Planctellipticum variicoloris: one gene and its partner. The protein of the gene in region 1 interacts with the protein of each later gene in a pairwise test. Links are inferred from orthologs where the notes say so. Each region holds a gene or a part of one and is shown on either strand. Other genes may lie near its edges. The genes, in order: SH412_RS05975 and dnaE.

Evidence for each region.
Region 2: the proteins of SH412_RS05975 (region 1) and dnaE interact in binary tests that used the Escherichia coli proteins (3 or more experiments, as listed by UniProt). The link is inferred for Planctellipticum variicoloris from one-to-one orthologs.

Annotation. Positions count from the first base shown.
Region 1 is NZ_CP130886.1:1,516,382-1,527,874, forward strand. The notes cover bases 4,901-7,718. They hold SH412_RS05975 (pyridoxal phosphate-dependent aminotransferase), read left to right. Parts: upstream 4,901-5,662; coding sequence 5,663-6,775; downstream 6,776-7,718. Other genes in these bases: SH412_RS05970 (Maf family protein), read left to right, coding at 4,959-5,600; SH412_RS05980 (ABC transporter permease), read left to right, coding at 6,805-7,686; SH412_RS05985 (ABC transporter ATP-binding protein), read left to right, coding at 7,692-7,718. Outside these bases: SH412_RS05950 (M16 family metallopeptidase), read left to right, coding at 1-76; SH412_RS05955 (sigma-70 family RNA polymerase sigma factor), read left to right, coding at 618-2,306; SH412_RS05960 (coiled-coil domain-containing protein), read left to right, coding at 2,509-3,324; murA (UDP-N-acetylglucosamine 1-carboxyvinyltransferase), read left to right, coding at 3,387-4,781; more of SH412_RS05985, read left to right, coding at 7,719-8,963; SH412_RS05990 (class I SAM-dependent methyltransferase), read left to right, coding at 8,996-9,754; SH412_RS05995 (glycosyltransferase), read left to right, coding at 9,852-11,075; SH412_RS06000 (arylsulfatase), read right to left, coding at 11,243-11,493. UniProt on the Escherichia coli protein: Shows aminotransferase activity with methionine and histidine as substrates, and to a lesser extent also with phenylalanine.
Region 2 is NZ_CP130886.1:2,997,742-3,010,467, reverse strand. Bases 5,729-9,779 are described here. They hold dnaE (DNA polymerase III subunit alpha), read left to right. Parts: upstream 5,729-6,030; coding sequence 6,031-9,579; downstream 9,580-9,779. Other genes in these bases: SH412_RS11655 (Uma2 family endonuclease), read right to left, coding at 5,729-5,779. Also shown: SH412_RS11675 (ABC transporter ATP-binding protein), read left to right, coding at 47-934; SH412_RS11670 (hypothetical protein), read left to right, coding at 931-2,190; SH412_RS11665 (ATP-binding protein), read left to right, coding at 2,342-4,381; SH412_RS11660 (Uma2 family endonuclease), read right to left, coding at 4,555-5,103; more of SH412_RS11655, read right to left, coding at 5,234-5,728; SH412_RS11645 (hypothetical protein), read left to right, coding at 10,030-10,704; SH412_RS11640 (B12-binding domain-containing radical SAM protein), read right to left, coding at 10,884-12,218; SH412_RS11635 (sulfatase family protein), read left to right, coding at 12,381-12,726. UniProt on the Escherichia coli protein: DNA polymerase III is a complex, multichain enzyme responsible for most of the replicative synthesis in bacteria. This DNA polymerase also exhibits 3' to 5' exonuclease activity. The alpha chain is the DNA polymerase catalytic subunit.

The DNA of each region.
Region 1 (11,493 bases):
GGCGATTGCCGGCGACTTTGAGCCGAAGAAGCCGACTCCGAAGGACGACGACAAGCCCGCGGGCGCGGCGAAATAACACCGCCCGCAGCCGTAGAAGTATTCGCAGGGACGCCGACGGAATCCGTCGGCGTCCCTGGCATTTCACGGGAACGTATTCGTACGGCCAGTTCTGGACTGAAAGATTTTTTCGGAAAATCTTCGCCAGACCGGAAATTTCCTGTGCGCGGCGACCATTCTTGATAGCATTTCCGCCCTCACGCAGGGCTGGATGTCCTGCCGATCGATCGCAGCGAGAGAAGGGAAGCTGTCAATGCGAGATCCAGCACGACCGTCGATGTTTCAGGCGTTTCACGCCTGTCGTGACGAGTTGCCTCCGCCGGGGCCGTTGAGGCTTGTTGAGTCCTGCTGGCGGAAAACGTGAGCTTTGCTGGTGGAGCCGCATCCAGCGGCCCCCCAGACTTGACCGTCGCGCCGTTACGTCCGCGGTGCGTCGGTTCGTTTCTGAAATCGGTGACGTTCGACGTTTCAAGGTGGAATTCAGTGTATCAGGGGGGGCGGTCTTCGCACCGCCGGCAGGCTCATGGATGAGCTGCTCAGGACAGGAGGATCCGAGGATTATGTATCGCTATCAGGACGAGCTCGAACCGTTGATCAACGCCGCGAAAGAACGCGGCCACGCAACCTATACCGACGTCTGCGCCTATCTGCCGGACGAAGGAGGCGACCCTGCAATGGTCGAGGATCTGATCCTCGCCATGCAGGACTACGGCTTCGACATCATCGACGACGCCCGGCACGATGACGAGCCGGCCGAACCGATGACCGCGATGATGCTGGAGCCGCTGGCTTCGGCCTCCTCCCGCGATCCGATCCGCATGTATCTCAGCCAGATGGGGAACATCCCCCTCCTCTCCCGCGAGAAGGAAATTTATCTCGCCAAGCAGATCGAAGTCACCCGCAAGTGGTTCCGGCGGATCATGCTGGAATCCGATTTTGCACTGAATATTGCCGTCGAAACGATTCACAAAGTCCGCAACGGCGAACTGCCGTTCGAGCGGACGCTGCGGACCAGCGAAACCGAGAACGTCCGCAAGGAACAGATCCTCGGCCGGATGCCGCTGAACCTGCCGACGATCGAACGCCTGCTGGCCGACAACCGCAAGGACTTCGAAGAAACGCGGAATTCCGCACGCTCCGCCGACGAAGTCGCCGTCATCAAGGCCCGCATGAAGGTCCGCCGTCGCAAGCTGGCCATGCTCGTCGAAGAGCTCAGCGTGCGAACGCAGCGCCTGCAGCCGGTCCTGAAGCGGATGGATCAGATCGCCCGCCGAATCACCGACCTCCGCCAGTTCCTCGCCCATCCGGACCACCGCAGCGCCCTGGCCGCCTACCGCGACCGGGACGCCCTGGAGCGGGAACTGGAAGAACTCTCCGACATGGTCTGCGAGACCCCGGAAGAGTTCTGCCAGCGCGTCGCCCAGATGCGGTCCAAGTTCGACGCCTGGACCCGCGCCAAGCAGCAGCTTTCCGGCGGCAACCTCCGCCTCGTCGTCTCCATCGCCAAGAAGTACCGCAACCGCGGTCTCAGCTTCCTGGACCTGATCCAGGAAGGCAACGCCGGCCTGATGCGCGGCGTCGAAAAGTACGAATTCCGCCGTGGCTACAAGTTCTCGACCTACGCCACCTGGTGGATCCGCCAGGCGATCACTCGGGCCGTGGCCGATCACGCCCGCACGATCCGCATTCCGGTCCACATGTTCCAGAGCATCTCGCAGCTCAAGGCCAAGAGCGAAGCCATCCGCCAGGCGACCGGCCGCGAGCCGAGCATGGAGGAACTCGCCGAAGCCGTCGGGATGTCGATCGAAGACACCGAACGGATCATGAAAACCTGGCGACATCCGGTCAGCCTGGACACGCCCGTCGGCGAGAGCGAGGACAGCAGCTTCGGCGACTTCCTCGAAGACACGCGGGACAAGAGCCCCGCCGAGTCCGCCATGCACGAAATGCTGCGGGGCAAGATCGAGCATGTCCTCCGCAGCCTGACCTATCGCGAACGGGAAATCATCCGGCTCCGTTACGGCCTGGGCGACGGCTACAGCTACACGCTGGAAGAAACCGGGCGGATCTTCAACGTGACTCGCGAACGGATCCGGCAGATCGAGTCCAAGGCGCTCAAGAAGCTCCAGCACCACACGCGGGCCGACCACCTTCGGGGCTTCGTGCAGACGAATGCCGACGAAGATCTCCCCCTTCCGCTCGGAGCGGAAGAGGAAAGCGATTCGCTGGAGTTGGCCGCCGCGGGTTGAACGCTGCCCGGGAGGTTGTCGATTTCCCGAGCCCGCGTCTGACGAGGATGCGGGCTCGGTGTTTCTGTGAGCGAGGCGACGACGGGAGGTCGACGGTCAAGCCCGTGTTGACCGGGTGCGACCGCCGGAGCGATACTTCGAGGCAGGCTCAACCGGTCGATCCGGACGACGGCCAATCGGATTCCCCTGGCGGGAACGCAGGATGAACAATCAGCGACAGACTTGGTGCATCGCAATCGCACTGGCCTTTCTGGCCGCGCCGGCCCTTGGCGCACCGTCGAAAGCCCAGAAAAATGACGAGCAACGCGAGAATGCCGCAGTCAAGGAAGCCCGCAAGGAAGTCCATGCCGCTCAAGACCGGCAGCGCGCCGCCGCGAAGGCTGTCCGCGACGCCGAGCAGGCCCTGAATCAGGCCGAGCAGCAGCAACGCCGCGCCGCCGCGGAACTGCAGAAAACCGGCGAGCGGCTGGAGAACGACAACGCTGACCGCCTGGGCCTGACAACTTCTCGAAGCGCTCTCAAAGCGGCACAGGCGCAGCTCGACGCCGCCTCCCGGCCGGTCCTTCAGGAGGCGCGGCGAACGGCCGCAATCCTCGACGCTCAGGCGGCTTTGGATCGCGAGCGGACGCGGCTGGAATCCCTGCGACCGTCCGGCGTCGCGGCTGATCGAGCGGAACTGGCGCGTCTGACCGCCGCCCTCAATCGCCTCGAACGCGAATCGCTGGCCCGCGACAGTCGAACGCAGATCCACCAGAGAGCAGTCGACGAGGCCGAGGAGGTCGTGCGGAAACAACTCGCCAATGTCCAGCGGGAAACGGCCCGCTCGCCAGCCTGGCAGGCTGCGGAGCGGACCTTCGAATCCGCCAGACGCGACGTCGCCCAGGCCCGCCAGACCGTTGAGAAGCACCAGCGGGATCTTCAGGAGGCCGCTCGGGCCGTCGACCGGGCGGAACAGACCCTCGCGAAGAAGTCGGCAGCCGACGCGCGCGATCCGAACAATCGGAAAGGCAAACGGTAACGCCGACGGGGCCGGACGGAGTTCCGGCGAGAGCACACCAACCGCATCGTGGAGGTCCAGGGATGGACATGCTCGTGATTCGCGGGGGAATGCCCCTGCGGGGAACGCTCGCCGTCAGCGGGGCGAAAAACGCGGCCCTGCCGATCATGGCGGCTGCCCTCGCCGCGGACGGCCCCGTCGTCCTCCATAACGTCCCCGATCTCGTGGATGTGACTACGCTGGCCCGCGTCCTTGAATCCCTGGGAATGTCCGTCATTCAGGACGGTTCCGGACGAATCGAGCTGGAGACCCTCAGCCACGATCCCTGCCTCGCCGACTACGAACTGGTCCGCCGCATGCGTGCCAGCGTCTGCGTGCTGGGCCCGCTGCTCGGGCGACGCAAGCGAGCCTGCGTCTCGCTGCCGGGGGGCTGCAATATCGGTCACCGCCCCATCGACCTGCATCTGAAGGGGCTCCGCGCCCTCGGGGCCGAGATTTCCATCGAACGGGGCTATGTCTTCGCCCGCGCCGAGCGGCTCCGCGGCGCTCAGATTTACCTGGGAGGTCCGTTCGGCAGCACCGTCACCGGCACCTGCAACGTCATGTCCGCCGCGGTCTTCGCCGAGGGGGTGACGACCATTTCCGCCGCCGCCTGCGAGCCCGAAGTCATCGACGTCGGCAACTTCCTCAACGGCCTCGGAGCCCGCATCCAGGGGCTCGGAACTCCGGTGCTCACCATCGAAGGGGTCGAACGTCTTCACGGCGGCGAACACACCGTCATCCCCGATCGCATCGAGGCCGCCACGCTCCTCATGGCCGCCGCCATCACTGGCGGCTCGCTACGGCTCACCAACGTCTGTCGCGAACATCTCGCCGGGGTCCTCGACGTGCTGACTGCCACGGGCGCCGAGCTGGAGTTCGCTCCGGACTGCCTGCGAATTTCCCGGCCCGGGCCGTTGCGGCCGGCCGATATCACGGCGCTCCCATACCCCGGCATTCCCACCGACGTCCAGGCCCAGTTCACGGCCCTGCTGGCAGTCGCCCAGGGGATCAGCATCGTCACCGACAAGGTCTTTCCGGATCGCTTCCTCCACATCCCGGAGCTGATGCGGCTGGGGGCGAGCATCCGCCGGGAAGGGGCCAGCGCGATCCTGCAGGGCGTGCCGCAACTCAGCGGGACCTCGGTGATGGCTTCCGACCTGCGGGCCAGCGCCGCGCTGGTTCTCGCCGCCTTGGCCGCCGAAGGCGAAACCGTCGTCCGTCGAATTTATCACCTCGACCGCGGCTACGATCGGCTCGAACGGAAGTTGAACGCGATCGGGGCCGAGATCCGCCGGGTCGAGGATCGCCCGGAGAACATGCCCGCCAGCCTGCAGCTCAGCGCTGACGAACTCCCGCCGCCGACTGCGGACTGCAGCGATGGCCCCCCTCCCCCCAAATTCCTGTCTCGATCCCCCGGCGTCCGTCACGCGGAGTAGAATTCGCGACGGTATTCGAGGTGATTTTCGTAACTGGCACGGCATGGGTGGCCGGGGCAGGAGCGTTTTCGTGATGCCCCGGTTGTTCTCGCGAATCAACCTCCGGACCGGGGCTTCCCTTCGGTCCAGCCCCAGCCACCCCGCACTGTTTTGAGATCACTTCCGGAAAGTCCTGCGATGGCTCCTTCTCACCGCTACATCCTCGCCTCGCGGTCTCCCCGCCGCCGGGAGTTGCTGAGCCTGCTCGTCCCCCCCGAATCGATCGAAGTCCTCCCGCCGCCGACTTCGCGGGAGGCCGGTTTCGCCGAGCTGAGCGACCTCGACGCCATTCGATCGCGACTTCAGGAAATCGCATCGACCAAGGCCGACCAGGTCGTCAGGCAACTGGGCGAGCGTTTCGACAAATGTATCGTAGTCGCGGCGGACACCACGATCATCGCGACCGATCCCGAAACCCAGCGGCCGCACGTTCTGGAACAGCCGCCCGAGACGGACGAATGGCAGACCACAGTCCGGGACTGGTTCCGCCGGTATTACGCCGGTCGCTGGCACATCGCCGCGACAGCGCTCGACCTTCGAATCGGCCATAACCTTCCGATCCGCCGCGTCGTGGAAACACGCGTGGAATTTCGCTCGGACGTCGATCGCTGGCTCGACTGGTATCTGCAGACCGCAGAGTCCCGGGGGAAAGCGGGGGGCTACGCGATCCAGGGAGCCGGCAGCGTCTTCGTCTCCCGCGTCGAAGGGAGCCTCTCAAACGTCGTCGGTTTGCCGCTCGAAGTCCTCGCCGAATGCCTGAAGCTGGTCTCTATCGGGTGACTGCCGCCGCGGGCGCAGCTAAGATTGCCGCAACTGCCTGATTTCCGTCGAGACCTGAGACCATGAGCGACCGTTGGATTGCTGACCGGATGCATAAGATCGATGCGTCCGGCATCCGCAAAGTGTTCGACCTTGCGGCCAATATGCAGAGCCCGATCAATCTGAGCATCGGCCAGCCGCACTTTGACACTCCTGCGGAGGTCAAACAGGCCCTCTGCGACGCCGTCCAGGCCGGCAGGAACGTCTACAGCCAGACCCAGGGAATCAAGCCCCTGCTGGAGGCGCTCCAGGCTCAGGTCGCCCAGGAATACGACCATTCCGACCGGCAGATTTTCGTCACCAGTGGAACCAGCGGCGGGCTGATGCTGGCGCTGTCGACCCTCGTGAACCCCGGCGACGAAGTGATCTGCTTCGACCCCTGGTTCGTGATGTACAAACACCTGACAACCCTCGCGGGCGGCACGGTCAAGCTGATCGACACCTACCCGGACTTCCGCATCGACCTCAACAAAGTCCGCGAGGCGATCACGCCGCGGACGAAAGTCATTCTCTGCAACAGCCCCTGCAACCCCACCGGCTACGTCGCCACGGAAGAGGAGTTGAAGGGGCTCGCCCTGCTGGCGAAGGAACAGGACGTCGCCCTGATCAGCGACGAGATCTACCGCGTCTTCTGCTACGACCGCCCCTTCGTCAGCCCCGCCCGCTGGAACGATCAGACCATCGTGATCGACGGGTTCAGCAAATCGCACTCCATGACCGGCCTCCGTCTCGGCTGGGCCCACGGACCCGCTCATATCATTCAGCAGATGATCAAGCTGCAGCAGTTCACGTTCGTCTGCGCCCCGCAACCCGTCCAGTGGGCCGGCCTCGCCGCATTGAAAACCGATATCTCCGACCGCGTCGCCGAGTACCACCGCAAGCGCGACATGATGCTCCGCGAACTCGGCGGACTCTACGACATCCAGGGCGCCAGCGGAGCGTTCTATCTGTTCATCAAAGCCCCGTGGGGAACGGGCAGCGAATTCGTCGCCGAGGCGATCCGCAACGAACTGCTGATCATCCCCGGCAACGTCTTCAGCCAGCACGACACCCACTTCCGCGTGTCGTTCGCCGCGGAAGACGATACACTCGCCAAAGGCGTTGAAGTCCTCAAGCGCCTTGTCAGGCGCGGCTGATCTCCCTTCAGAGGGTCTCTCGAAACAGCATGACTGGCAGCGCAACAGCGGCAGCGTCGGAGTCCCCACCACCGCTCGCCGGGATGGCGTGGTTCGGTCCCGATCCCGGCTGGCGCATCGTCGACTTCCGCGAGCTGTGGAACTACCGCGAGCTGCTGCTGGTCTTCGCCGTCCGCGACCTCAAGGTCCGCTACCGCCAGGCGGTCGTCGGCATCGCCTGGGCCATCCTGCAGCCGGTGGCGACCATGCTCGTCTTCGTCGTCCTCTTCGGCTGGCTCGGCCGCCGCCCCGCCGCCGAAGGCGCGCCGTACGGACTCCTCGCCTACATCGGCATGCTGGTCTGGCAACTGTTCGCCTACTCCGTCCGTGAAGGGAGCGCCTCGCTGGTCGGCAATCGCGATCTGGTGACCAAAGTCTACTTCCCGCGCCTGCTGCTGCCAGCCGCCACGGTGGTCTGCGCTCTGGTCGATTTTCTGATCGCCCTGCTCGTCCTGATTCCGCTCATGATCGCCTTCAACGTCTCGCCCTCCGCTCGCCTGCTGCTCCTGCCCGCATTCCTCAGCCTCGCAATTCTCGCGGCTCTGGCCGGCAGCCTGTGGGCCGCCGCCCTCAACGCCCTCTATCGCGACATCGGCTACGTGATCCCCTTTCTGCTGCAGCTCGGGTTCTTTGCCGCGCCGGTCGTCTATCAGACCGACGCCCTCGTCCCGGAACGCTGGCGCTGGCTCTGGGGGCTCAACCCCCTCGCCGCCGCCATCGAAGGTTGCCGCTGGTCGATCGTCGTCCACCCCGGCGTATCCGGCCCGGACTGGAAGCTCCTGCCCGTTACGGCACTCGTCACGCTGGCGGTGCTGATCGCCGGACTGGCCTACCTCCGACGCGTCGAACGCTGGATTGCGGACCGGATCTGAACCCCATGCAGCCACCGGTGCTCAGCGTTGACCAGGTTTCCAAACGCTTCCGTCGCGGGACGGCCTCCTCGTACCTGCGATTCTCCGAACGACTCTGGGACGCCGCCCTGGGGGCCGTCCGCTGGTCCTGGACTCGCGATCGCTCGCCAACCGCCGATTCCCCCGAATTCTGGGCCCTCTCGGACGTCTCGTTCGACGTCCGCCCGGGCGAAGTCGTCGGAGTCATCGGCCGCAACGGCGCCGGCAAAAGCACGCTGCTCAAGATCCTCTCCCGCATCACCCGACCCACTTCGGGCCGCGTCGGCATGCGCGGGCGCGTCGGCAGCCTGCTCGAAGTCGGCACCGGCTTTCATCCCGAGTTGACCGGCCGCGAAAACATCTTCCTCAACGGCGCCATCCTGGGAATGACCCGCGCCCAGATTCGCAGCCGACTCGACGAAATCGTCGCCTTCGCGGAAATCGCGGCCTTTCTCGACACCCCCGTGAAGCGCTATTCGAGCGGCATGTACGTCCGACTCGCCTTCGCCGTCGCCGCGCATCTCGATCCCGAAATCCTGCTCGTCGACGAAGTCCTCGCCGTCGGCGACTACGCCTTTCAACGCAAGTGCCTCGGCAAAATGGAAGATGTTTCCCGATCCGGGCGGACTGTCCTCTTCGTCAGTCACAACATGACCGCCGTCAGCGGCCTCTGCACCCGCGCGATCCTGCTGGAACAGGGGCGGCTGGTCGACAACGGCCCCCCCGGCGAAGTCATTCGCCGCTTCCTCTCCGCCGGCGAAGTCCGCCAGTCCGAACGGACCTGGACCGCAGACGCCGCCCCCGGCAATCACCTGGTCCGGCTGAGGGCGATCCGGTTGATTCCTCAGGGCGGGACGATCGACCGGCCGCTGGACGTCGGAACCACCTTTGATATTCAGATCGAGTACGACAAGCTCAAGGCCGGGGGACACTCGAATGTCGCCCTCTATCTGTCCAATTTGCAGGGCATTTGTATTTTTAATACAGGCTCAGTACCCGAAAACCTCCCCCCGGGACGACTTGCGGCCAACGTCCGGATTCCAGGCCACCTGCTCAATAACGGCACGCACCAGTTGCGGATCATGCTCGCTGTCGACCTGTCTCCACAGGTCGACGTGGACGGCGTGCTGACCTTCGACGTTCACGATATCGAGCGCAAACTGCCCACGACCGGCGAATGGCCCGGCGCTGTCCGCCCCGATCTGGAATGGTCTGTCGTGCGGACCGCCGACCATCCGCCGACTGCGGCATCATCGTGAACCTTCCGGCCCCCTCGATCTGGTAATCCTGCATGACCGAATTTCAACGACACGAAATCGAGTGGACCTCCGAAAAGGTCACCCGTCTCTGGGATTTTTACGCGACCAACCGCTCGGTCACGTCCATGTACTTCGGTGCTCAGGCGGGACCGGCCGTGGCCAGATTCATCGACGATACGATCGGTTTCCGGCGCGTCCGGGCATTTCTCGATCTGAGCTGCGGCGTCGGTGATCTTCTCGCGGCCTGCCTCCCCTTCGTCAGTTCCAACTGTCGGCTGGTCGGCGTCGATTTTTCACCCGCAAGCGTCGCGTCGGCTTCGCAGCGACTGCAGAACGCAGTTCCCCGCCCGGATCTGCAGCACATCACCACATTCCCGACCCCATTCCATGCTGCGGACTTTGACCTCATCGTCATGACCGAGGTCGTCGAGCATCTCGACGACGCCGAACTGGCGACTACGCTCGACGAAGTCCTTCGACTGCTCGAACAGGGGGGGCACGTGGTGATTACGACACCCAATCGGGAAGACTACGATGCCGCCAAGGTCTGCTGTCCTGAGTGCGGCTGCGTGTTTCATCGGTGGCAGCATCGACGCGTCTGGACCGACACGCTGCTGCAGGACACGATGGAGCGGGCCGGGTTCCAGACGCTCCTGTCACGGCCGATCGCCTGGGGAAACATTCAAACGCAACCGGTCCCGCTGATCAAACGCCTGTGGAGAAAACTGATCTCCTCCGTGATTCCATTGCTGCCGGAAACGGGGCTGGTCTACGTCGGGCGAAAACCCTGAGAGCTCGCGTCGTCAAATCATGGTTCTTGAGGAACGCGCGTCACGCGCCAATCGTCGTTAACTTCCGCTATGAGAGGCTTGATTGAAGTCGACCTCATTGGATCTTGATCTCGGTCTCCAGGCGAACGGGCAGTGTCCGCCCCGCCCACTCCGCGTCCTCTTCGCCATCGGCACAATGGGGGGCGGCGGCGCCGAACGCCAGCTTCTCACCCTGCTCCAGCGGCTCGACCGGACGAAGTTCCAACCCCTGCTGTGGCTCTGCTACCGCAAGGGCGAACTGCTGAATCTCGTGCCCGCAGACGTCCCGATCTATGCCCCCTGGGATGCATTCGTCCGCTCCATTGTCGGACGGCTCGCGCAGCGGTTCCGGCTCGGTCGCGTCGTTCGCGCCCGGCAGATGGCGCGCCTGCTGCACGCCGAGCGGATCGATGTCATCTATGACCGCACGTTTCTGATGACGCTCGACACGGCCGCCGCCTGTCGACTCCGACCGACTCCCCGCATCTCCGCCTGCGTCGCCGACCCCGCAACCGAGCTGGCCCTCTACGGCCGCCAGTGGCCCAGCCTCTGGCGCAAGCTGGCCCGACGCGCCTTCGCCACCGCCAGCCGCGTCACCGCCAACTCCGCCGGACTCCGCCAGAGACTGGTCGAGATTCTGGACCTGACTCCCGACCAGATCGCCGTGATTCCCAACGGCATCGACCTCCTAGAAGTCGAGCGCCGTGCGGCCGAATTCACCCCCGACTGGCCCGCCGACCGCTGGCACTTCGTCACCGTCGGCCGCATCGACGAGAACAAGGGACACCGCTTCGTTCTGCAGGCGCTGGCGGACCTCGTCCACCAGGGCGGTCTCCGTCAGATCCAATGGCACGTCGTCGGCCAGGGGCCCGATGTGCCGGAGCTTCAAACGCTCGCCGCCGACCTGGAATTGACCGATCACGTCGTCTGGGAAGGGTTTCAATCGAACCCCTTCCCGCTCTACCGCGCCAGTCGGTTACTGGTGCTCGCTTCACTCTCGGAAGGCCTGCCCAACGTGCTGCTGGAGGCAATGGCCTGCCGCACTCCCGTCCTCTCGACCGACTGCCCCAGCGGCCCGCGCGAGATCCTCGACGACGGCCGTTGCGGCCGCCTGGTCTCCCCAGGCGACAGCCACGCCCTGGCCGACGCCATTGCCGACTGCATCGCCCATCCCGACGCCTGGCAGTCGTATGTCCCGACGGCTCGCCACCGCGTCGAACAGGCCTACTCTGTCGAGGAAAGTGTGGCCGCTGTGGAAACGCTGCTGCTGCAGGTAACAGCCGCCAGCCATTCGGCGCAATGACCTGCAAGCCAGATGAAATGAGCCCCGCAGCATCGTCTGCTGCGGGGCTCTGTCTCGCTCACATTTTCCGACGGGGCAGGTCGGTTGGACTGCTGAAATCCCATACCTCCCGCGTTCTCTTCTCGGCTCCTTCGCGGCGAAAACTTCTTCTTGTCCGAGAGCGTGGACTACCGACCGGCATTCTTCGGCTTTGGGGCCGGCCAGAGCGGCGATGTGACGTGCGCCTCGTCCATGAACTTCACGCCCTGCGCGGCAATCTCAGGCTGGTCTTTCGCCAGATCGTGCTCTTCGCCGAGGTCGCTGGCGAGGTTGTAAACCTGCGCCGGGCCGGTCCCGAATGGCTTGCGAATGACTTTCCAGTCGCCGAAGCGGACCGCTTGCAAAGAACCTCCTTCGTAGAATTCCCAGTACAGATACT
Region 2 (12,726 bases), 1.5 Mb from region 1 along the record:
GACCGCCTGGTCATGCAGGGTCAATCTGCGTTGACCGGCTCAGTGAATGAGTACCCGTTCGACGGCGGGCGGGTGTCACGCCGGGATGGAACGCGATACCATTTTTGTGATCCAGATCCCGGCGCAGTCCGTTCGGACGTTTCACGAGGCCTGCATGATCGAGCTGCAGAACATCACCCAGCACTACGGCGTCCGGCCGATCCTGAAGGATCTCTCGCTGGAGATTCCGCCGGGGCAGGTGGTGGCGATCGTCGGCCCGAACGGCATGGGCAAGTCGACGCTGCTGGGGGTCATCGCCGGGACGCTCACGCCTCAGAAAGGGCACGTCTTGATCGGCGGACTTCGCCGGCGGGCGAGCGTCGATGACGAACTGGCCATCCGTCGGCAGGCGGTCTATCTCCCCGATCGCCCGTGGCTGCCGGGCAGCCGAACGGGACGCGAGTATCTGCTGGCGGTCGGTCGCCTCTATGGCGTCGATGACGACCGGCTGATGGAGCACGTCGACCGGCTGCTGGAAGTCTTCGAAATCAAGGCCATTGCCGATTCGCCGATCCGTTCCTATTCGAACGGCCAGCAGAAAAAGACCGCCCTGGCCGGCGTCCTGGCCACTGAAGCCCCCACTCTGCTGCTCGACGAACCGTTCGGCGGCGGACTCGATCCGAGCGGAATTCTCGTCCTGAAGCACATCCTGCGGCATCGCGTGGTTCACGAAAAGAAGACCGTGATCATGACCACGCCGGTCCCCGAACTGCTCGACGAGCTGGCCGACCGGATCATCATCCTGAAGCAGGGCGCCGTGATCGCGGACGGCTCGCCGATGGGCTTGCGAAGACAGCTCGGCGTCAACGGCCCGCTCGACGAAGTCCTGGCCCGGCTGCTCCATCCGCAATCGCTGGAACAGCTCGACGCCTACTTCCGGGACCTGCCGCGATGATCCTGCAGCACGCGTTTCTGGCGTTCCGCCTGTGGCTGAGCAAGGTCTGGCCGCCGTGGCCGTATCTGGTCGGGGCGACCATAGCCCTGGGGCTGATTGAATCCATTCATGTGTGGCAGGAAGTGCAGGCCCGTCGTTTCGGTCCGGTGGGGCTCCCGATCGGCCAGCTCCGGGACGGAATTCTGGTTGCCATGGCAATCATCTATGCGGGCTATCGCGTGGCGGCGTTTCACCCGATGCTGTTACCCGACTACCGCGAGTGGCTGATGCGGACCCCCTGGCGCTGGCCTCGTCCCCTGCCCTTTGGACCGGTGCATCTCGTCCCGCAGGACCTCTCACTCCTGGGAGTGATGATCAGCTTGCAGCAGTTCGGCGGAGTGTTCTCGCCGCATGCTTTGCCTCTGACATTCCTGGTGACTTACTCGGCGGGAATTGCCGTCGCGACGTGGCGGACGGGAGCCTGCGGCTGGGCCTATTTCGTGGCGGCTGTGCTGGGGATTCCGCTGGTGCTGTGCGCGCGACCGGTGGAAAGCCTGCTGGCAGCCCTTGCGGTGACTGTGATTGCCATCCTCGCAGCCCAGGTCACGCTGGCCCGCTTTCCGTGGTCGGGACCGGCCTGGGTCGCGCATGGCGATGCGCGCTCGATGAAAGAGGCCCAGGAGCGGAAAGTGACCGAGCTGATCGGCTGGCCCTGGAACCAGATGGCGCCGGTGTCGCCGCGGCTGCGGATACCACGTTTCGACGCCATCTGTCTCAGCCTGCTGGGCGGCTGGCTGTTCTGGGTGGCCGGCATGCTCTTCGTCGAAATGCAGCTCGGCGGGAATCGCTTCGCCAACCCGCTCAATCTGGGCTTCGCACAGTTCCTGATGTCCAAGGGAATCTTCTGGACGATGATGGTCATCGTGATCCGGCGGATCGCCATCTACATCTACGGCCGTCGTCCGCCGCTGACGCTCTTCGGCCGGATGTTCACGGGCCGCTGGATCATCCCCAGCTACGACCAGATTCTGCTCGCGCCGATCATGGTCGTGGTCCTGGCGTCGGCGGGCGGCGCGATGGTCTGGTGGCCGGGCAACCCCGCCCCGCTGGCGACGGCCGGAGTCGTCGAAGCCGTCCTGCTGCTCGTCGGTCTGACGGCCGGCCCCTCCCTGGAAGCCTGGCGTTTGACGGCTTCGCACCGGGTGGTGCCGGACATCGAGATGGAAGCCCAGGCGGCCGGCTCGACCCACCGGAAGGAGTTTGTGCAGTTGAGTTGAGGGCGGATCAAGTTCTCCAGAGCTGCTGAGTTAGCTCGTGATTGCCGTCTGTACCTGCGTTACTGTAGGATTCGAGCGTTGCCGTCGACATGTAAACATCCAGAAGTTGCCCAAGACCTGCGTTCGATTCCAGAGTGAAGAGGAATTCGAGATGGCCAACGCCAAAGCCACTCAACCCGGATTGTTTGGAGCTGAGCCATTCGCATTCGCGGATCGCTTCTTGCAGGACCACGCGGGGCAAATCATCTCGGAACCTCGCACGGCGATACTTGAGCTAATTGCAAACTCGTACGACGCAGGTTCCACGCAAATTGAGATTCATTGGCCCGACGAGCTAGGCCGAAAATTCTCGATCACCGATAACGGGATCGGCATGACGAGAATCGAGTTCGAGCGCAGATGGAGGACCCTCTGCTATGACCGTGCTATGGAGCAGGGAACCGAGGTAGTGTTTCCTAAAGGAGTGCGGGGGATCCGAAGAACCGCTTTCGGACGAAGCGGCAAAGGACGGCACGCCCCGTTTTGTTTCGCCGATTCGTACGATATTGAGACAACAAAGGATGGAAACTGTCTGTTGGCGCGGGTGGGACTTGCAGCCACGGGAACGATGCCGTTCGAGATTACTCTCCTGAAGGAATCTAAGAGTAAGAGGAACGGCACGACGATTTCGGCTCAAATAGACCGTCGCCTGCTGGACTTGGACGAACTGAGGCAATTGATTGGATCAAAGTTCATCGTAGACCCGTCGCTCGTCATCAAGGTCAATCAGCAGCAGGTTGAGTTGACGTCGCTCGACGGGGTCAGAACGACAGAGATCGAAGTGGAGAACTTCGGGACGATTTTGGTCCATTTCATTGATTCAATTGAGCATTATCGAAGCTCGCGACTCCGGGGAATCACATGGTGGGTCAACCAGCGCCGCGTGGGAGAGCCGAACTGGGATAGACTTGATGAAGAGGGTGCTTACCTTGACGGTCGTACCGAGCACGCGAAGAAGTTCAGCTTCATCGTTACCGCCAATTTCTTAACGCCGGGTGTCGACATCAAAGCCGATTGGTCGGGGTTTCACGCAAATCAGAAGACCAATGCGGTTCATGGCGCGGTGCACAGCTACGTCATTAAGGAGATTCAGTCGCAGTTGTCGACAACACGGAAGGAACGGAAGAAGAATGCAATCGAGAACAGCCGCAATTTGATGGGAGATCTGCCCTCGATTTCGAAAAGGACGATTGGGCAGTTCATTGATGAGGTTCAGGAAAAGTGTCCAACGATTTCTGATCGGGACCTAAGCCGCACTGTGCAAGTGTTGGCGAAACTCGAGCAAAGCCGGGCTGGATACGACCTGCTTACGCAACTCGCATCTTGTTCGTCGGACGATCTTGATACGTGGAATTCACTGATGCAGCAGTGGACGGCAAGCAACGCGGAGATCGTTCTGAACGAACTTGATCGGCGGCTGAAGCTCATCGAACGAATGGATCGCCTCGTCGAGAATCCGCATGCGGACGAACTTCATGATCTTCAGCCGCTGTTCGAACGCGGCTTGTGGATCTTTGGGCCTGAGTACGAAGCCGTGGACTTCCGATCCAATCGTGGACTTGCCGAGGTGATCGGCAGGTTTTTGGGTGGAGCCAACTACAAGCCACCTAAACGAAGGCCCGATTTTGTCGTACTGCCCGAGATTTCTATAGGCGCCTACTGTGCCGACGCCTACGATTCTGCCGGCGAGGTCGCTGGAATTCGAAAAGTCGCAATTCTCGAATTGAAGAAGGGTGGGTTTTGCGTTTCACAGAACGAGGCCGATCAGGCTCGCAATTACGCAAAGGAGATTCGCAAGGCCGGACGAGTCCAGCATTCAACAGAAATTGTCGCCTACGTTCTCGGTGCGACGCTCGAAGATGGCTTGGAATCTGCTGAGTACGGTGAGAACACTCATATTATTCCGATGGTTTATCAGACTGTCTTGCGGAAGGCGCACCAACGAACCTTCAATCTCCAACTGCGCCTTCAGACGTCACAGGCGACTATCACATCCGATCCCGAAGTCGATGAAGTGCTCCGCGTTGATCCCCAGAGGGAGCTATTTGGGGAGGATGCAACTCCGTCTCCCTACTTCGCCCGTGTGGCTGAGCCTATCAACGCGACTTCCTCGGTGCTGGACGGTGATTGCAGCGGCCTGGATTCAAAGTGACGTGAAGTCTCTTCGTTGGATGTTCTGTCACTGGAGTGAACAGCGAGGGCCTGTTTGCAACGCCGCTGACGCTGATTGCGCAGCGCCGCAGGATCGCGTCTAAGAGCGAGCGGGTGAGCAGCGTTTGGCATCGTCGCGTTAACTGCAGCGATGGATATGCCGCTTGGATCGTGTCACTCAAACACATCCGCGAGCCGGCAGCGGAAACCCGGTACAACGTCTTCTCCAGCGAGATACTCTTCCTCCGAAAGCGTAATTGGCGATCGGCCGGTGCGATAGATGATTGCCCTTCGCTGGGTACCGTCGACCAGCCAGACCAATTTCGTTCCGGCCGCCAGCCACAGTTTGATGTTTCGCTGGAAATCCTTTGAACCGTCGTCTGGAGCGACGATCTCGACGACGAGATCCGGCGGACCCGGAAAGAAAAATGTCGGGATGCCGGTTCGGGCGAGCAGTTCCGTCGAGAGAAACACTGCCGCTGGAGTCAGAACGGTATCGGGGTTTCGCTGGAGGATGAATCCACCGCCACTGCCGCCGACTCTCCCCAGGTTGTTTGCATCGGCGAATTCCGCCAGACGAAAAGCGATTTCGCCGGCGAGGAGTCCGTCTCGACAGCCGTAATACGGATACTCGTGAAGTTTGCCCTCAATCAGGTCTGCCCGCATCAGGTCTGGCGAGAGTTCGAACAGTTGCTCGGCGGTCATCAGCGTCGAGGTGGACATCTCGTCCTCCGGGGGAAATTGCGGCTTACCCTGCCAGCATAACACGAGGCAAACGCTGCGAATAAAGTGAATCACCGAACTGCAGACGCAGTCTCGAAGCACATCGACTGAACTCCGTCGGCAGTTCACATTACGAAAGCACATCCCCCAACCGACACCGAAACCCCGGCACGACGTCTTCGCCAGTCAGATCGTCGTTGGCGGAAATCGTGACGGAATCGAGACCCGGTCGATAGATCACTGCCGTACGTTTTCTCGGATGAATCAGCCAGACCAGACGTGCTCCAGCAGCGAGCCAGATCCGGGCCTTCTCCTCGTACTGTTTCGGGCGATCCGTGGGAGAGATCACTTCCAGCACCAGATCGGGGGCGCCGTTGTAGAACGAGCTGGGAACGCCGGTCTGCGCCAGACTCTCGCTCGAAATGAACGCACCGTCCGGAACCAGCACCGTGTCGGGCTCGCGGCGGATCACAAATCCGACTTCGGCAAAGGCACGGCCGGCGGGATTCCGCTTCAGGAAATCTCGCAATTCCGCCATCAATTCCAGGCTCACCAGTCCGTGTTCTGCTCCGCTGGGAGTCATTTCTCGCAGTTCCCCCTCGATCAGCTCGGCCCGTGGAAGGCGGGGCGAGAGTTCGAACAGTTGCTCGGCGGTCATCAGCGTCGAGGTGGACATCGCGTCCTCCGGGAGAAAAGCAGCCTGTCGACACACCATACCACGACCTGAACAGAGTGGAATCCCGGTTCAGGCGACTCACGCGCGATAAGACCGGGGCATCGCGAGGATGCTCCTGCCCCGGTCACCCGATTTGCAAGGGAGAATTCGCGGGAAACAATTCGTTTTTTCCCCGCGGTTGAGGTCACGCCGCGGGACGGTAGAATCGGGTCATCAACTGCCCCCTTCTGCCGACACACGGAAGTGATATCATGACGGACGCGCGTCCCTTCGCCCACCTCCACTGCCATACGCACTTCAGCCTGCTCGACGGGGCGACGCGCATCTCAGACAGCGATCGCGAAGACCTCGTCAAGAAGGTCAAAGGGTCGGGGATGAACTCCGTGGCGATCACCGACCACGGCAACCTGTACGGCTCGCTGGAGTTCTACAACGCCTGCAAGGGGAGCGGGCTGAACCCGATCATCGGGCTGGAGGCCTACATCGCGCCCGGTTCCCGGTTCGACAAAAAGGGGGCCAGCAAGGTCAAGGAGGCCAGCTATCACCTGACGCTGCTGGCGATGAATCTGACCGGGTTCCGCAACCTGATCACGATGTCGTCCAAGTCCTTCCTCGAAGGCTTCTACTACAAGCCCCGCATCGACAAGGAGCTGCTCGCCGGTCACAGCGAGGGGATCATCTGCCTGTCGGGCTGCGCGGCGGGCGAGCTGTCGCACTACCTGCTCGCCGACGACTGGGAGGCCGCCGAGAAGCTGACGAAGTGGTACGTCGACGTCTTCGGCGACCGCTTTTACATGGAGATCCAGAACGCCGGCTTTCAGATTCAGAAGGAGTGCATGGACCGGACGGTCGACCTGGCCAACCGGATGGGACTCCCGCTGGTCGCGACCAACGACGCCCACTACCTGAACCGGGAAGACGCGGCGGTGCAGGACGTGCTGCTGTGCGTGAACACCAAGTCCGAACGGAGCGACCTGAACCGCATGCGGATGGACAGCGATCAGCTCTTCGTCCGCACCCCCGACGAAATGTACGCGGCGTTTCCGGGCTTCGAAGACGCGGTCGCCCGGTCGCAGGAGATCGCCGACCGGGTCGACATCAAGCTCGGCAAGGAACGGTACTACCCGGTCTTCCAGTGCCCGGACGAGCTGAGCGACGTCGATTACCTGCGGCTCCTCTGCGAAAAGGGGATGGAGTGGCGGTACGGCAAGGAAAACATCACTGACGAACACCGCGCCCGGCTCGACCGCGAACTCGGCGTCATCCAGAAAATGGGTTACCCCAGCTACTTCTTGATCGTCTGGGACTTCGTCCGCTTCGCGATGGATCAGGGCATTCCCTGCAGCGCGCGCGGTTCGGCGTGCGGGGCGCTGGTGGCCTACGTGCTGGGGCTCAGCCACGTCTGCCCGCTGCAGTACGACCTGCTGTTCGAGCGATTTCTCGACGAAAGCCGGACGGAACCCCCCGATATCGATATCGACTTCTGCCGCGATCGCCGGCAGGCGGTCATCGACTACACCAAGCAGAAATACGGCGAAGCGAACGTCTCGCAGATCGGTACGTTCGGCACGCTGAAGGCCAAGGCGGCGATTCGGGACGTCGGCCGCGCACTGTCGATCCCCCTCCCCCGCGTCGACGCCGTCGCGAAAATGATCCCGGAAGAGCTGAATATCGAGCTGAAGGAGGCTCTCGAAAAGAGCGCCGAGCTGAAGGAGCAGTACGAGGGGGATCCGCAGATCCGCGAACTGCTCGACATGGCGATTCAGCTCGAAGGGCTGGCGCGCAGTGCGGGAACGCACGCGGCCGGCGTGGTGGTGGCCGACCGGCCGATCGGCGACTACGTGCCATTGCAGACGATCTCGGGCAAGACCGACGTCGTGACGCAGTGGGACGGGCCGACGGTCGAAAAAGCCGGCTTCCTGAAAATGGACTTTCTGGGCCTGCGGAACCTGACGATCCTCGACAAGGCGGTGATCAACGTCCGGAAGCACCGCGGCGTGGAGATCGACCCCGTCAAGCTGCCGATCGACGACAAGGAGACGTTCGCCCTGCTGCAGCGAGGGGAAACGAAGGGGATCTTCCAGCTTGAGTCGGGCGGGATGCGCGACCTGCTGACGAAGATGAAGCCCGACAGCTTCCTCGACATCATCGCCACCTCGGCCCTCTACCGGCCCGGTCCGCTCGAAGGCGGCATGGTGATGACCTACGTGGACGTCAAACACGGCCGGCAGCCGCTGCCCCGCGTCCACCCGATCATGGACAGCATCCTGGACGAGACCTACGGGGTCATGGTCTACCAGGAACAGGTCATGCGGATTCTCAACCGCCTCGGCGGGATCGAGCTGTCGCAGTCGTATCAGTGCATCAAGGCGATCAGCAAAAAGAAGCTGGAGACGATCGCCAAGTACCGGGCGCAGTTCCTGGAAGGCTCCGCCGCGAACGGCCTGGCCGAGCAGACCGCCATTGAGCTGTTCGGCATGATCGAAAAGTTCGCCGGGTATGGCTTCAACAAGTCGCACTCGACGGCGTACGGGGCGGTGGCCTATCAGACGGCATATCTGAAGGCGCACTATCCGGCCGAGTTCATGGCCGCCCTGCTCTCCTGCGAAATGGAAGACACCGACCGGATCTCCGAGCACGTCGATGACTGCCGGCGGATGAAGATCGAAATCCTTCCGCCGGATATCAACCACAGCGAGGTCGAGTTCGGTGTGCTGGGGGACAAGCTGACGTTCGGTCTCGGCGCTCTGAAAGGCGTGGGCGAGGCGGCATTGCACGCCATCGTCGAAGAGCGGACCGCAAACGGGCCGTTCACCAGCATCTTTGATCTGGCGGAACGGATCGACCCGAAAGCCCTCAACAAGTCTGTGCTGGAACTGCTGGTGAAGGCGGGGGCGCTCGACTGCCTCGGCGGCCGGCGGTCGCAGTTGATCACGGTCGTCGAGCGGGCGGTGCAGGCGTCGCAGTCGCGGCATAAGGACAAGGCGCGGGGGCAGAAGAACCTGTTCGGCGGCGATGACGACGAAGCGACCCCCGAGGAAGCCGCGGCGGCGGTGATGACCGCCCTGCCCGACGTCCCCGAGTGGTCGCAGCGCGAGAAGCTGCAGTACGAAAAGGAGACGCTCGGCTTCTACCTGACCAGTCACCCGCTGACCGAGCTGGCGGACCAGCTCCGGTCGTACGCGACGCACGCCGCGCGCGAGCTCGTCGAACTCGATGACGGGTCCGAAGTCGTGCTGGGGGGGATGATTTCCGCGATCAAGAAGGCGACGACGAAGAAGCCGAGCCGGAACGGGCATTCCAAGTACGTGAACTTCGACTTCGAAGATCCGAGCGGCGTGGTCCGCTGCATCATGTGGCCGGAAGACTTCGCCCGGCTGGGGGAAAAGGTCGAACAGGACGCGGTGCGGTTCCTGAAGGGAAAAGTCGACAAGCGGAGCCGGGAGCCGAACGTCGTCGTCGATTCGATGTGGACGCTGGAAGAAGTCGAGCGGGACTTCACGCGGCAGGTGGCGATCAAGTTTCAGAAGGGGGTCCACGACACGCGCGTCGTCAACCGCGTGCGGGACATTCTGAACAAGCACCCCGGGCGGACGGAGGTGGTGCTCTTCGTGGATACCGCCGAGGACGCGCAGCCCTCGGCCCGGATCCGGTTCATCGCGCAGAAGCCGCTGGAGCAGAAGGTGAGTTGTACGCGGGAGCTGCGGACCGAGCTGAGCGATGCGCTGGGGGACGGGAACCTGAAGTTCATGGCGGAACCGCGCACGGCGAGTCGGTCGGGGGGGAGCGTGGGGCGGTAGTTGTTGGGGGGCGGATTTCGACGACTCCGGCTGAAGGGCATCGGCGGGTTGGCTCGAGTCGGAGTCGCCGTTCGACTGTCGATGGGCATGCAGGGCGCGAAAGAATTCGGAAAACCGTTTCCGAAGTGGCCAGTTGCCGCCATTCGGTCCTTCGGTCCAGTTCGGCTCCCAGTGCGGACGCAGGATCGATTCCTGTTCGAGCGCCGGAATGGATTCCAGCACAGTCAGCATGCGATCGAGTTCTTCCGCCGATAACCTCTGCCAGACGCTGTCGGCCAGGTAGGCCGCGTTGAAGTTTCGCAGCAGCCGGCGCGACCAGAAATCGCGGACCCAGTCCGGAACCTGCAATTCAGGGATCGTTGCGACAAGCCGCGCCAGCGGGACGATGTCTTCGTTGCGGTAGCCCGGGTACGGCGGCGGGTTCCAATGGGGCGGGAAGTCGCCGGAAACGTGGCTCGATTGAAATTCGAGGGCTTCCCGATAGCGGCCGGCCTGGATGTCATGAGCCATGACCGTCGCACGCTGTTGGGCGGACTGGCCGATCGTCAGCAGCCAGCCGCCGATGATGAGCAAAACGATCGAGAGGACCCACAGCGGCAGCTTGACTCGCTCTGGGCGGGACGTCTGTCGCTCATTCGCCGGCCAGGCTGTGGCACAGGCCGTCGTGAACATGATGAGCAGAATCGGCGCGGCGAGGAAGGAGACGGCGCCGATCAGCAGCCGGGCTCCAATCAGGCGACTTTCGGCGGCGGACAGTCGGTTTCCCGACATGATGTCAAAGATGGGCCAGGGGGAGAAAAGGTTTGCGGCGATGATGACCGCGTCGCTGTAGGTCAGCACGATGGCCGCGGCGATCCAGGTGGGGACGCTCCACAGAACCTGAATCACGCGGATGATGACGACCACGCGCCAGAGAGCCACGATCCCCAGCATCCAGAAATTCGCTTCGACCGCATTCCCTTCGTCCAGGAAACGTTCCACGGGAATGGCATAGATCCACGCCAGCGGGGCGGTCATCCAGAAACAGCGGAGAAAGTCTGCATAGCTGGGACAGTTCCACGGCAGGCGTTTGGAATAATTGATGTTCCAGAGCAAACCCCACAGCAGGAACGAACTGGCCAGTGAAGCCAGCAGCGGCAGGAACAGGTGGATCGGCTCGGCGGCGAGATCGGAGCGGTCGTATTCTCGCGCGAGAGCGGCTCCGAAGACGAACAGGACGCCGAGCAGCAGAGCGCCTTGGCTGCGGGCGACCGTCTCAATCGCGTCCTTCCGCAGCAGCAGAAATCGAACCAGCGTGTGGAGCGTCATACGGAGCTTTCTTCGCGTGGATTCCGCGGACGGGCAATCCGCCAGATCTGGTTGCGCAGTCTCTGTCGCTGGCGGGAGGGGCCGTCCGCGTAGACTCGCTGCAGGACCTCCAGGAAGCCCGTTTCGAGCTCGGGGACAGTCATCGCGTCGGGTTGATAAGTGACGTCGAACAGCGTGTACGCGGACCAGCCCTGGTCCCGCCGGAGGCGTCCCTGACGCTGCAGTTGCCGATAGAGGGCCGTGCCGGGGAAAGGCGTCTGCAGCGTTACCTGGACGTCGGCGAAGTCGGCGGTTTCGAGGAACTGGGCCAGCCGGTCGAGCGACTGGCGGGTTTCGCCGTCGGCTCCAACGATGAAGCAGGCGTTGACGCTGACCCCGGCCTGCTGGATGGCGTCAATCGCCCGGCAGATGCGGTCAAACTCGGCTTGCTTGCCTCCCATGCCGGGATAGCGGAAAACGAGCGATTCGACGCCGATCAGCACCTGTCGGCAGCCCGAGCGGGCCAGCCGCGCGAGGAGCTCCGGCCGTTCGCCGAGCCGCCAGTCGTTTTCGGTGAAGTACGGCAGCCCGGAGTCTGCGAGAGTTTCCAGCAGATCGAACCGTGGTGTCGGCCCGGCGAACGTGTTGTCGTCGGCCAGTTCCAGCAGCGGCCGGTGCGGACCGGTGTGTTCGCGGATCGCGGTCAATTCCCGGCGGACCTGCGCGACCGGCTTCTCGCGGTAGCGACCGAGCAGCCGGCTGGCGGCGCAGAAGGAGCAGGCCAGCGGGCAGCCGCGCTGGGTCTGCAGGGTATAGCGGGCCAGTCGGCCGCCGGGAATCAGCGACCAGCGGGGGATCGGGCTGGTTTCGGGGAATTTCCAGTCGGAAGCGTAGTACTGTGGCCGGAGCCGGTCGCGTGCCGCGTCGGTCAGGAGCGCAGGCCAGACCGGCTCGCCATCGCCCACGACGACGGCGTCGAAATGCCGTCCGGCTTCGTCCGGACAGGCGGTTGCGTGGAGTCCGCCGAGGACCGTGCGGCAGCCGCCGGTCCGCAACCGGTCACTCAGCCGGTACGCTTCCGGGACGGAAGCGGTGAGGGCCGAGACGGCGACCAGTGCGGGCTGCGTGGCGATGATCTCCGCAATCAATGCGTCAGTGACGGCCGGGGCTGCATGGTAGCTGGCGGTCCAGTCGTCCGGCAGGAGGCCGGCGAGCGTCAGGAGTCCGAGGGCCGGGAGTTCCGAGAGCGCATTCCCCCGCGCAGCAAGTCCCGGCAGCGTCAGTCCCAGCTCCAGCAACCGGGGGTTGACGATGCGGAAGCCGATCAGGGGGACGAAGGCGACGTGTGGCATGGAGATGGCCCGCCGAAGGAAACGTCGATCGTAATGCCCTGCGTCCGTCGCCCCAAGGCCGAATCTTTCCCGAGACCGCATTCCGTTTGACCCCGCCCTGCCCGACCGCGAGAATCGTGAACACTTCTTGATGCTGCCTCCCCCGAGCAGGAATGTTCCCCGATGGCTCTTTCTGCGTTTGCGAGACATTGTCTGGCGGTCGCCTGCCTGACCGTTTCTGGCGTCTGTTTCGCGGCGGATGCCCGACCGCCCAAAGTCGTGATCGTCTTTGCCGACGACCTTGGCTACGCTGATCTGGGCTGCTTCGGCGGCAAGCATGTCAGAACTCCGAACCTGGACCGGATGGCGGCCGAGGGGCGGCGGTTTACCGATTTCTACGTGGCGCAGGCGGTCTGCTCGGCGTCGCGGGCCGCCCTGCTGACCGGGTGCTATTCGCACCGCGTCGGCATTCAGGGAGCGCTGGGGCCGGCGAGTAACAACGGGATCAATGCCGAGGAGACCACGCTGG